DNA from 3 places in the Pseudoalteromonas sp. PA2MD11 genome. Region 2 is predicted to be linked to each of the others. Evidence: predicted binding sites of a transcription regulator. Region 2 holds the regulator's gene; each other region holds the start of a gene.
What was found. The regulator sigma-54, encoded in region 2, starts transcription at its own class of promoters, with help from an activator protein. The targets are predictions, from matches to a motif close to GTTGGCACGNNNNTNGNNT.

Region 1 (3,283 bases), on a different contig from region 2:
AAACGTCATTTGTTTATGGTCATTCTCAGAATAAAAACGATATCCCACATTTGAACGCGAACTTGGCGTTAACAAACCATGCTTTTCGTAGTACCGTAGCGTATCTGTTGAGACACCCAACTGACGGGCAAACTCACCTATTTTCATCACCGTCTCCATTGTGAAGCGTTTATTTATTATGCTCACTATAAACCTTGGAGTACACCCCAAGGTCAAGCAATAAATTAAAAAAGGAAAGCACATGAATATTACTGTCCTTGATGCAGCAACATTAGCCAACACGTCGTTAGATGCCTTAGCGCAATTAGGTAAATTAACTTGTTACGATTTAACTGCTCAAGAACAGGTTGTTGAGCGCTGCCAAGATGCCGATATCGTTATCAGTAATAAAGTGGTGATTGATCAGCACGCCTTGAGCAAATTACCTAATTTAAAATTAATATGTGTTGCAGCGACAGGGACTAACAACATTGATTTAATAGCAGCCAAAGAGCATAACATTGCGGTAACCAATGTCGCGGGCTATTCAACACCGAGTGTGGTGCAGCACACCTTTACTCTTATCACTAATTTACTGGGTAATACTCACAGATACATTAATGATTGCCAGCAAGGCTTATGGCAGCAAAGCCCTATGTTTTGCCGTTTAGATTACAGCTTTAATGAAATTGCAGGCAAAACATTGGCAATTATTGGTTACGGTTCACTAGGTAAAGCCGTTGCCGATGTAGCGCGTGCTTTCGGTGCTAATGTCATCATCAGTGAACGAAAAGGCCATGCACCTCGTGAAGGTCGTGTTAGTTTTAATGATGCCCTAACCACAGCAGATATTATTAGTGTTCACTGCCCACTTACTGATGAAACACGCAACCAAATCGCCGCGACAGAATTAAGCATGATGAAACCGTCAGCTATCATTATTAATACTGCTCGTGGTGGGATTATCAATGAAGCCGATTTAGCTGACGCATTAGCTAATAATGTTATTGCCGGAGCCGGTGTTGATGTACTCAGTAAAGAACCTGCAGAGCAATCAAATCCGCTGGCACAGTATAAAGGCGCAAACTTATTACTTACTCCGCATATTGCTTGGGCCAGCCAAGAATCTATAGTGCGTTTAGTTAACGAAATTGCTTTGAATATCCAAGCATTTAATCAAGGCGAGATGCGTAACAGGTTGGTCTAAATCGCAATTTATTAGTCAATAGAGCTAAGTAGTTAGTAATTTATTACTTGGCTCTTTACCTAAAAACAACCTAAGAAACTGATTTAATTTACTTTTATAAGCTTGGCAAGTAGTTTGCAATTAAGTGAACAACTATAAAACAATTTCTACGGGATAAAAGAACATGAAAAAAGCACTTCTAATTGCCGCGCTAACTGCACCATTTTTAACTGGTTGTGTCATTGCTGTTTCTGACGGTGAAGCAGACACACATTGGGCTGGTAGCTCATCTAGCTGGCAAAAGCAGCATAAAAATAACCGTGAAGTGATCTCTAATCTTGCATTAGATACCAGCTATCAAACTGTATTAAACAAACTAAATACTCCTAACTTTACCGAGTTATTAAAGCAGGGTGATGATGTGTACCAAGTATTATTCTATGCAACCCATAGTATTCATTCTGATGGCAAGATGACTAAAGACGAATGTACACCACTGGTTTTTAAAAATGATAAGTTAATCGGTGTGGGTGATACGATTTATAAATCACTTAGCAATAGCTAGCTTGCATATTTAAATTCTGTAAGTAGGCAGCTATTGCCTACTTATGTTCACTCATAGCTATCATTCTCGATACTATCTGATCACGCCCAGCATCTTTTGCCTGATAAAGACCTAAATCAGCTTCTTCAAGTAATGTTTGCTCTGCATACACCTGGCCATTTTCAGTGGTCGCAATACCAATACTAATTGTGACATGGTCGGCATTTAGTGACGCTTTATGCGGAATGTTTAACTCATTAACGGCATTACGTAATTTGTTTGCAAACGACATAGCTTCTTTTGCAGAGGTATTTGGAAGTACTGCTGCAAACTCTTCACCGCCATAACGAGCAACAAAGTCACTACCTCGCTCACATGCTCCAACTAAGGCATGAGCAATTTGTTTTAAACAATCATCGCCTGCTCGGTGACCATAACAATCGTTGTAACGTTTAAAGTGATCAACATCCATTAATAATACTGATAATGGTGTTTGATCACGACGACAACGACGCCACTCTCGCGCTAAGTTTTCATCTAAATAACGTCGGTTTGGGATCTCTGTTAGGCCATCAATTGAGGCGAGCATTTCAAGCAAGTCATTTTTTTGTTTGATCATTAATTGATTGCGCACACGTGCACGAACGATCGCTGCACTAAAAGGTTTGGTGATGTAATCCATCGCCCCTAATTCTAACCCTTTAGCTTCATCATCATGGCTAGTATTTGCCGAGATAAAGATTACCGGTAGCATGCTTGTCGTTGCGTTTTCTTTTAATTTGTTGAGTACTTCATAGCCGTCGATTCCTGGCATTACAATATCCAAGATCAACAGATCCACACTTTGTGTTTTTAGAAACGTCAGTGCTTTTTCGCCACTCTCAACACAAAAAACATCATAGTCTTGCTGTAATGTTTTTTCTAATACCAAGCGGTTTAACGGATCGTCATCAACAATCAGTACCTTGGCTCTTTTCAACATCAGTAGATCCTTGTTCGATGATAAAGGCAATAACCTGTTTTATTTGGCATTGCAACTCATCAATTAATTGTTCGGAAAGTTCACCTTTAGCTTTTAGTGTAGCCTCGCAATGCTGAGCGCACGCTGACAATCGTTTAAATCCAAGGTTACCAGCCGATCCTTTCACATTATGCACCACGCGGATCAACTCGTCAGTAGTCTTTAATGTAGAAATTTGTATTAACTGCTCTGCTGCCATAGTCGCAAACTTCGACAACATAGTTAATACTAACTTATTATCATTTCCAAATTGAGATAAGATAAAAGCCTTATCAAAAAAAGCTTCTTTTGAGTTTTTAAGCTCACTCATTGCTAAAAACAATTTACTCGCAACAATAGGTTTAGTTAGGTGTTTATTCATTCCTGCCGCAATTGAATGCTCAATATCTGCAGCCTCACTATGAGCGGTAAGCGCGTATATCGGCATTTGCTCTTTGGTGTATAATTGACGAATAATTCGCGTCGCTTGGCAACCATCCATCACAGGCATTTGAATATCCATAAAAATTACGTCAGGCTTGATCTCTTTAGCAATTTCTATACCTTTTTTACC
Region 2 (3,283 bases):
GCCACAAAAATATCAACGGGACGATTGTCTATCGCATCAAAATTGATGGGAGATTCACTGACAATAATAAATGCATGAGGTTCATCAGCACCACTCATTCGACCGTGGGGAATAGCTATTCCTCGGCCGATACCTGTACTACCTAACTTTTCCCTGTTCAGAAAAGCATCTAGGATATCTTGTTGAGATAAATGAGGAAACTGCTGGTGAGCTAACTCGCTAATATACTCAAGAATTCTTTTTTTGCTATTAAAAAGGACCGCAGCTTTGCTGCAGTCCTGATTAGTAAGTGAACTAAGTTTCATAATTTAATGTCGAGCTAATTTCTCTTTATGCTTAATGACTTGGCGATCAAGTTTATCGATCAATGAGTCAATTGCTGCGTACATATCTTGATGTTCTGTAGAAGCGAACAACTCGCCTCCGTTTACATGTAAAGTTGCTTCTGCTTTTTGGCTTAATTTTTCTACATCTAAAATGACATGAACATTATTAATATGATCAAAATGCCTTTCTAGTTTTGCGAACTTAGTGTTTACATAGTCTCTTAATGAATCAGTGATTTCTACATGACGACCAGTTAAATTTAGTTGCATAAGCATTTTTCCTTCTATGTAAAACGTCTAAATCAGACTCTTACGCTGATTAGACGGAGGTATTGCTAGAGACTCACGATATTTTGCAATTGTACGTCTAGCTACTTTAATTCCTTGCTCAGCCAATATATCTGCAATTTTGCTATCACTCAATGGTTTAGCTGAGTTTTCTGCAGCGACTAACTTCTTGATTAAAGCGCGTATTGCTGTAGAAGAACACTCACCACCATTTTCGGTGCTGACATGGCTTGAGAAGAAATATTTCAACTCAAAAATACCCCGTGGGGTATGCATATATTTTTGCGTTGTTACCCGTGAAATCGTCGATTCATGCATTTCGACCATTTCAGCAACATCATTTAGCACCATCGGCTTCATTGCCTCAGGGCCATGCTCAAAGAAAGCTTGTTGTTGTTGAACGATACAGTTGGTCACTTTTAAAAGCGTATCGTTACGGCTTTCTAAGCTCTTAATAAACCACTTTGCTTCTTGTAAGTGAGAGCGAATAAATTGGCTGTCGCTACTTGATTTAACAGAGCGAGACATCGCCGCATATTGGCTGTTCACTCTAATCTTTGGCATACAATCTGGGTTTAACTCGACTACCCAGCGGCCTTTCACTTTTTTCACTGATACATCAGGTATAACGTACTCAGATTCTTCGCGTACTATGCTATCCGCAGGCTTAGGATTTAAGCTGTGAATGAGCGTCATCACTTCTTTAAGCTCGTTTTCTTTAAGCTTAGTCTTTTTCATTAAAGTGCGATAGTCGCGACTTGCTAATAATTCGATATGCTCAGATAAAACCATTTTAGTTTCAGCTAAATATGGCGTATTGGCATCGAATTGACGAAGTTGTATACACAGGCACTCTTGTAAACTTCGCGCGCCGATACCAACTGGATCGAATAACTGTATTCTTTTTAAGACAGCTTCAACTTCATCTAGTTCGATTTCTTCTTCATCATTATTTTGATTAAAGCTTTCGACAATATCTTCGCAGCTAACCGTTAAAATACCTGAGTCATCGATAGCTTCAACGATGGCAACGGCAATCGCTTCATCGGTAGGACTAAATGGTGTGAGCTGTAGTTGCCACATTAAATATTCTTGCAGTGTTTCTGTTGAAGCACCTTGGTAAATAGACTCGTCTTCAGGCATTGGCCCAGACGATGTTGATGGGGCGGCACTCATGTACTCATCCCACGTAATATCCATAGCTAAGTCATCGCTAACCGTATCCTTACTCAGAGCATCACTACTTTCTTGCTCGAATTCGCTAGGTGCTTCGTCGGCAGACGCGCTGACTTGTACATCGTCAGACTCCGCTTTTTGCTCATTCTTACCGATGCTTTCTTCGTTGTAATCCGCTTCTTCCACTTCAAGCAGAGGATTACTATCAAGCGCTTCTTGAATTTCTTGCTGGAGATCCAATGTACTGAGCTGCAACAAGCGAATGGCTTGTTGCAGTTGTGGAGTCATTGTAAGTTGCTGGCCCATGCGCAGCTGTAATGATTGCCTCATGTATCCCTAACAATCCTTTTTAAGTTATCGGTAACGGTGAAGACACTGTTATCGATTTATTGTCGTTGTATAAGTCTAGCAGATGCTCTAGTCGGTGGCGTAATGGTTACAGCCTAAATTGCTCGCCTAGATAAACATCACGTACAGTTTGGTCAGCTAATACGTGCTCAGGTGTCCCTGATGCAATTAGCTCCCCATGAGAAACAATGTAGGCTTTTTCACAAACATCAAGGGTTTCTCGAACATTATGGTCAGTAATAAGTACACCAATACCACGATTTTTTAGGTGCTCAATAATTTTCTTTATATCTAACACCGAAATAGGATCAACACCAGCAAAAGGCTCATCTAAAAGGATAAATTTAGGATTAGCGGCTAATGCACGTGCAATTTCAACGCGGCGTCGTTCACCACCTGACAGTGCCATACCTTGGCTATCGCGAATATGTTGAATGCTAAATTCATCTAATAAGTTGTTAAGCGTCTCTTCGCGCGTTGTTTTGTTAAGATCTTTGCGGGTCTCTAATATGGCCATCAAGTTTTGGTAAACTGTTAATTTTCGAAAAATAGACGACTCTTGTGGTAGATAACCAATACCTAAGCGCGCACGGCTGTGCATTGGCAAAAGCGTGATATCGTTATCATCAATGCTTATTTTTCCTTTGTCGCTTGGTACGAGGCCTACAATCATATAGAAGGTCGTTGTTTTACCTGCACCATTTGGCCCTAACAAGCCAACAATACTGCCCGCTTCAACTTCAAGACCGACATTTTTAACCACTTGGCGGCCTTTGTAGCTTTTAGCTAAAAGCTCTGCTTTTAATGTGCTCATGGTTGGCCTTTATCGTCTTTTTTATTTTCTACAGGCACTAAAATAGTGTGTACACGATCTGTTGAGTTTTCGTCTTTTTCTGCGCTGATCAGCTGTTGAGCCATATCGTAGGTAATGCTTTTTGCCGTTACTTTTTGACCCGCTTGAGTGACTTCAGCTTCGCCATTGAGTGTTAAGAAGCGTTTCGCAACATCATAACGAACTTCTTCGGCGCTGGCGCTCATCACGGTGCCATCAGCTTGCTTTTCTTCGAAGTAAGCTGGTTTGCCTGTAGCGATAATTAATTCGACTGTACCTTCGGTGTCACCGCCATGTGCCTCAAGTCGCTCAG
Region 3 (3,283 bases), on a different contig from region 2:
ATACCTTAACCGCCGAGATAAAGGCCGATCCAAAATTATCACCTTTGCATGTGATCTTACATACTTCTTTAAGTGGTGTATTCAACCAAGCAATGATTGAGAAAGTGGGAGCTGACGATTTTATTGCTAAATTTAACCCAGATGAACTAGCGACTGCTGTAAAAAAATGGGTTCATTGTGATTAATAGTTTATAGGTGGTATTACTTTGGAAAATAAGCATTTACAACAAAGCGAATACGATCAATTTCGCTCTTTTTTAGAGCAACAATGCGGCATTGTGCTTGGCGATAATAAACTTTATTTAGTTAAAAGCCGTCTCGCTCCACTTATGGCGCGTTTTAATGTCGAGTCTTTATCGCAGTTGGTAAGTAAAACACTAAGCCCTCATGAGAGGCAGCTTCGTGCCGCTGTGGTTGATGCAATGACAACCAATGAAACGCTTTGGTTTCGTGACCAGTATCCGTTTGAGTTATTGAAAACGAAATTATTTCCTGAGCTTAAAGATGTGCGTAGACCATTAAAAATATGGTCAGCGGCAAGTTCATCAGGACAAGAGCCGTATTCAATTGCCATGTCGGTTGCCGAGTTTCAGTCAAAAAACCCGGGTGTATTAAAGATGGGGGCGCAAATAATCGGCACTGATATCTCTAATACCATGCTTGATATGTGCAAAAACGCTGAGTATGACTCGCTAGCGCTTGCGCGTGGTTTGTCGATGGAACGCCGTCAAAAGTTCTTTAAAGACAGCGGCAATGGGATGGCTCAAGTCATTGACCCTATACGTAAAATGGTCAGCTTTAGACACCTTAACTTACTGGATTCATACGCTTTAATGGGCAAGTTCGACATTATATTTTGCCGTAACGTGCTTATTTACTTCTCACCAGAGGTAAAAGCGAAAATTATCTCGCAATTTGCTCAAGCCCTAAACCCTAAAGGTTACCTCTTTTTAGGTGCGTCAGAATCAATGGCGGGCTTAAGTGATAGCTTTGAGATGGTTCGTTGTAATCCAGGCATCATCTACCAGAAAAAGTAAACCTTTCTTAGCAACCTAGCTCTTAGGTTGCTAAATTTATCTATTATTCAATATCTTACGTAAATAAAACATCCCCTTCATTATTGGCTTAGCTTTTGCATTAATCACTCTAGAGTCAATTTTTTGGAGATGGTTATGGCTATCAGTTTTGATAAAGCATTTGGTGTTCACCCCCATGCAATGTTGATCCGTTCACAACGCGCTGAGTTATTAGCGACCAATATCGCTAATGCTGATACGCCGGGCTATAAAGCGAAAGACATTGATTTTGCCTCGGCATTAAAAGCGGCAAAAAGCAACCAACAAGGCGGCAATAGCATGGTAAGAACCGATGCTAAACATATTGCCGGAGGCAGCCGTTTTGTTGGCGGTGCAGAAATGTTTCGTACGCCAAATCAAGCAGATACAGGCGATGGTAACTCTGTAGATATACAAGTGGAACGAAACTTGTATGTACAGAACTCATTAGAGTATCAGGCAAGCCTGCAATTTATGAGTAGTAAAATTAAAGGCCTTAAAAAAGCCCTCGGTAGTCAAGGAGCTTAATCATGAGTTTATATAATGTTTTTGATATTTCAGGCACGGGTATGAGTGCACAAAATGTGCGCTTAAATACCACAGCGAGTAATATTTCGAATGCAAACACGATTAGCTCTAGCCAAGACCAGACATACCGAGCGCGCCATCCTGTTTTTGCTGCAGAGTTGACCAAAGCGTCAGCATCGCAAAGCAATCCTCAGGGCTCTTCTGTAGGCGTTAAAGTTTTAGGTATTGTAGAGAGCGATAAGCCGCTACAAATTGAATATAACCCGAATCACCCAAGTGCGGATGAAAATGGTTATATCTACAAACCTAACGTTAATGTTGTAGAAGAAATGGCAAATATGATTTCTGCCTCTCGCTCTTACCAAACAAATGTGCAAGTTGCTGATGCAGCTAAGCAAATGTTAAGTAAAACACTGTTGTTAGGACAACGGTAATCGAGGATAAGTTATGAGTAACGACATCAGCTCTGCATCATCATCCTATATGGATAGCTTGCGTTGGAATCAAAGCAATACGCAAACAACTGAGGAAGACAACAACACACTTTCTCAGGAAGATTTCTTTTCGTTGTTAACACAGCAGTTGTCGTTCCAGGATCCGAGTAACCCTGCTGATAACGATCAAATGATCGCGCAGATGACGAACTTTACTATGGCTGAAGGTATTTCAAACTTAAACGAGAAGTTTGACTCACTGACTGCATCAATGACATCAAATTCTGCGTTACAGGCTTCCACTTTGGTTGGTAAGCAAGCGTTATTAGAGTCTGACACCATTGACTTTGACGGTGAAAACCTTGCTAAAGGGTCGGTGGTTGCTGAGACAGCCGTTGAATCTTTAACGCTAAGAATAACAGATTCTTCAGGTCAGTTAGTACGAACCATTGAATTAGGTTCTCAGTCTGCGGGCGCACTGCGTTTTGAGTGGGATGGTAAAGATAACGATGGCAATGTGCTCCCTGAAGGCCAGTATGACATCAGTGCTGAAGGCTTTGTAAATGGAGACTACAGCAGTATGCCTATGGCGACCTTTAAGAATATTGAAAGTGTCAATATTAATGGCGCAAGCGGCATTATCGTAAATACAAAAGAGGGTGCGGTTAGGCTAACTGATATAGCTGAAATCGCATAAGTATAAAAGGTTTGGGTTAGCTTAGGCTAAGAGATAGGTTAGAGGTGAGTTATGAGCTTCAATATTGCATTAACAGGCTTAGCAGCCGCACAAAAAGATTTAGACGTAACAGCAAATAATATTGCTAACGTTAACACTACGGGCTTTAAAGAGTCTCGTGCAGAGTTCGCTGATGTATACGCATCATCAGTATTTAGTTCTGGTAAAACAAAAAATGGTGACGGTGTAAGAACAACAATGGTGGCACAACAATTCCACCAAGGTTCACTCTCTTTCACAAATAACTCACTTGATTTAGCAATTACTGGTGAAGGTTATTTCGCAATGGCGAATGACTTAGGTGCACAAGACTTTACTTACACGCGTGCTGGTGCGTTCAAACTTAATAAAGATAACTTTATTGTGGATGCGAGCGGTAATTACTTACAAGGTTTCCCTGTTGATGAAGCAACCGGTGACACAACCTCTGTAAGCTTAAGTACATCTTCTGCGCTACAAATTCCAGATGCATCAGGTTCACCACGTGCAACCACTAATGTCTATTCGTCATTTAACCTTGATTCACGTGC

Region 1: a site for sigma-54 is predicted at 1,288-1,306, ahead of ISP07_RS08135 (DUF3192 domain-containing protein). Genes of this name have one in related genera too.
Region 3: a site for sigma-54 is predicted at 1,120-1,138, ahead of flgB (flagellar basal body rod protein FlgB). Genes of this name have one in related genera too.

Annotation. Positions count from the first base shown of each region.
Region 1 covers NZ_JADKNF010000005.1:120,048-123,330, reverse strand. The annotation lists gene zntR (Zn(2+)-responsive transcriptional regulator) at 1-147, opposite strand, end outside; gene ISP07_RS08140 (D-2-hydroxyacid dehydrogenase) at 242-1,186, shown strand; gene ISP07_RS08135 (DUF3192 domain-containing protein) at 1,350-1,730, shown strand; gene ISP07_RS08130 (diguanylate cyclase) at 1,768-2,691, opposite strand; gene ISP07_RS08125 (ATP-binding protein) at 2,660-3,283, opposite strand, start outside.
Region 2 covers NZ_JADKNF010000012.1:53,081-56,363, forward strand. The annotation lists gene ptsN (PTS IIA-like nitrogen regulatory protein PtsN) at 1-305, opposite strand, end outside; gene hpf (ribosome hibernation promoting factor) at 309-596, opposite strand; gene ISP07_RS13625 (RNA polymerase factor sigma-54) at 624-2,120, opposite strand; gene lptB (LPS export ABC transporter ATP-binding protein) at 2,227-2,952, opposite strand; gene lptA (lipopolysaccharide transport periplasmic protein LptA) at 2,949-3,283, opposite strand, start outside.
Region 3 covers NZ_JADKNF010000003.1:6,188-9,470, forward strand. The annotation lists gene ISP07_RS04725 (chemotaxis protein) at 1-185, shown strand, start outside; gene ISP07_RS04730 (CheR family methyltransferase) at 207-1,037, shown strand; gene flgB (flagellar basal body rod protein FlgB) at 1,173-1,583, shown strand; gene flgC (flagellar basal body rod protein FlgC) at 1,586-2,017, shown strand; gene ISP07_RS04745 (flagellar hook assembly protein FlgD) at 2,031-2,714, shown strand; gene flgE (flagellar hook protein FlgE) at 2,766-3,283, shown strand, end outside.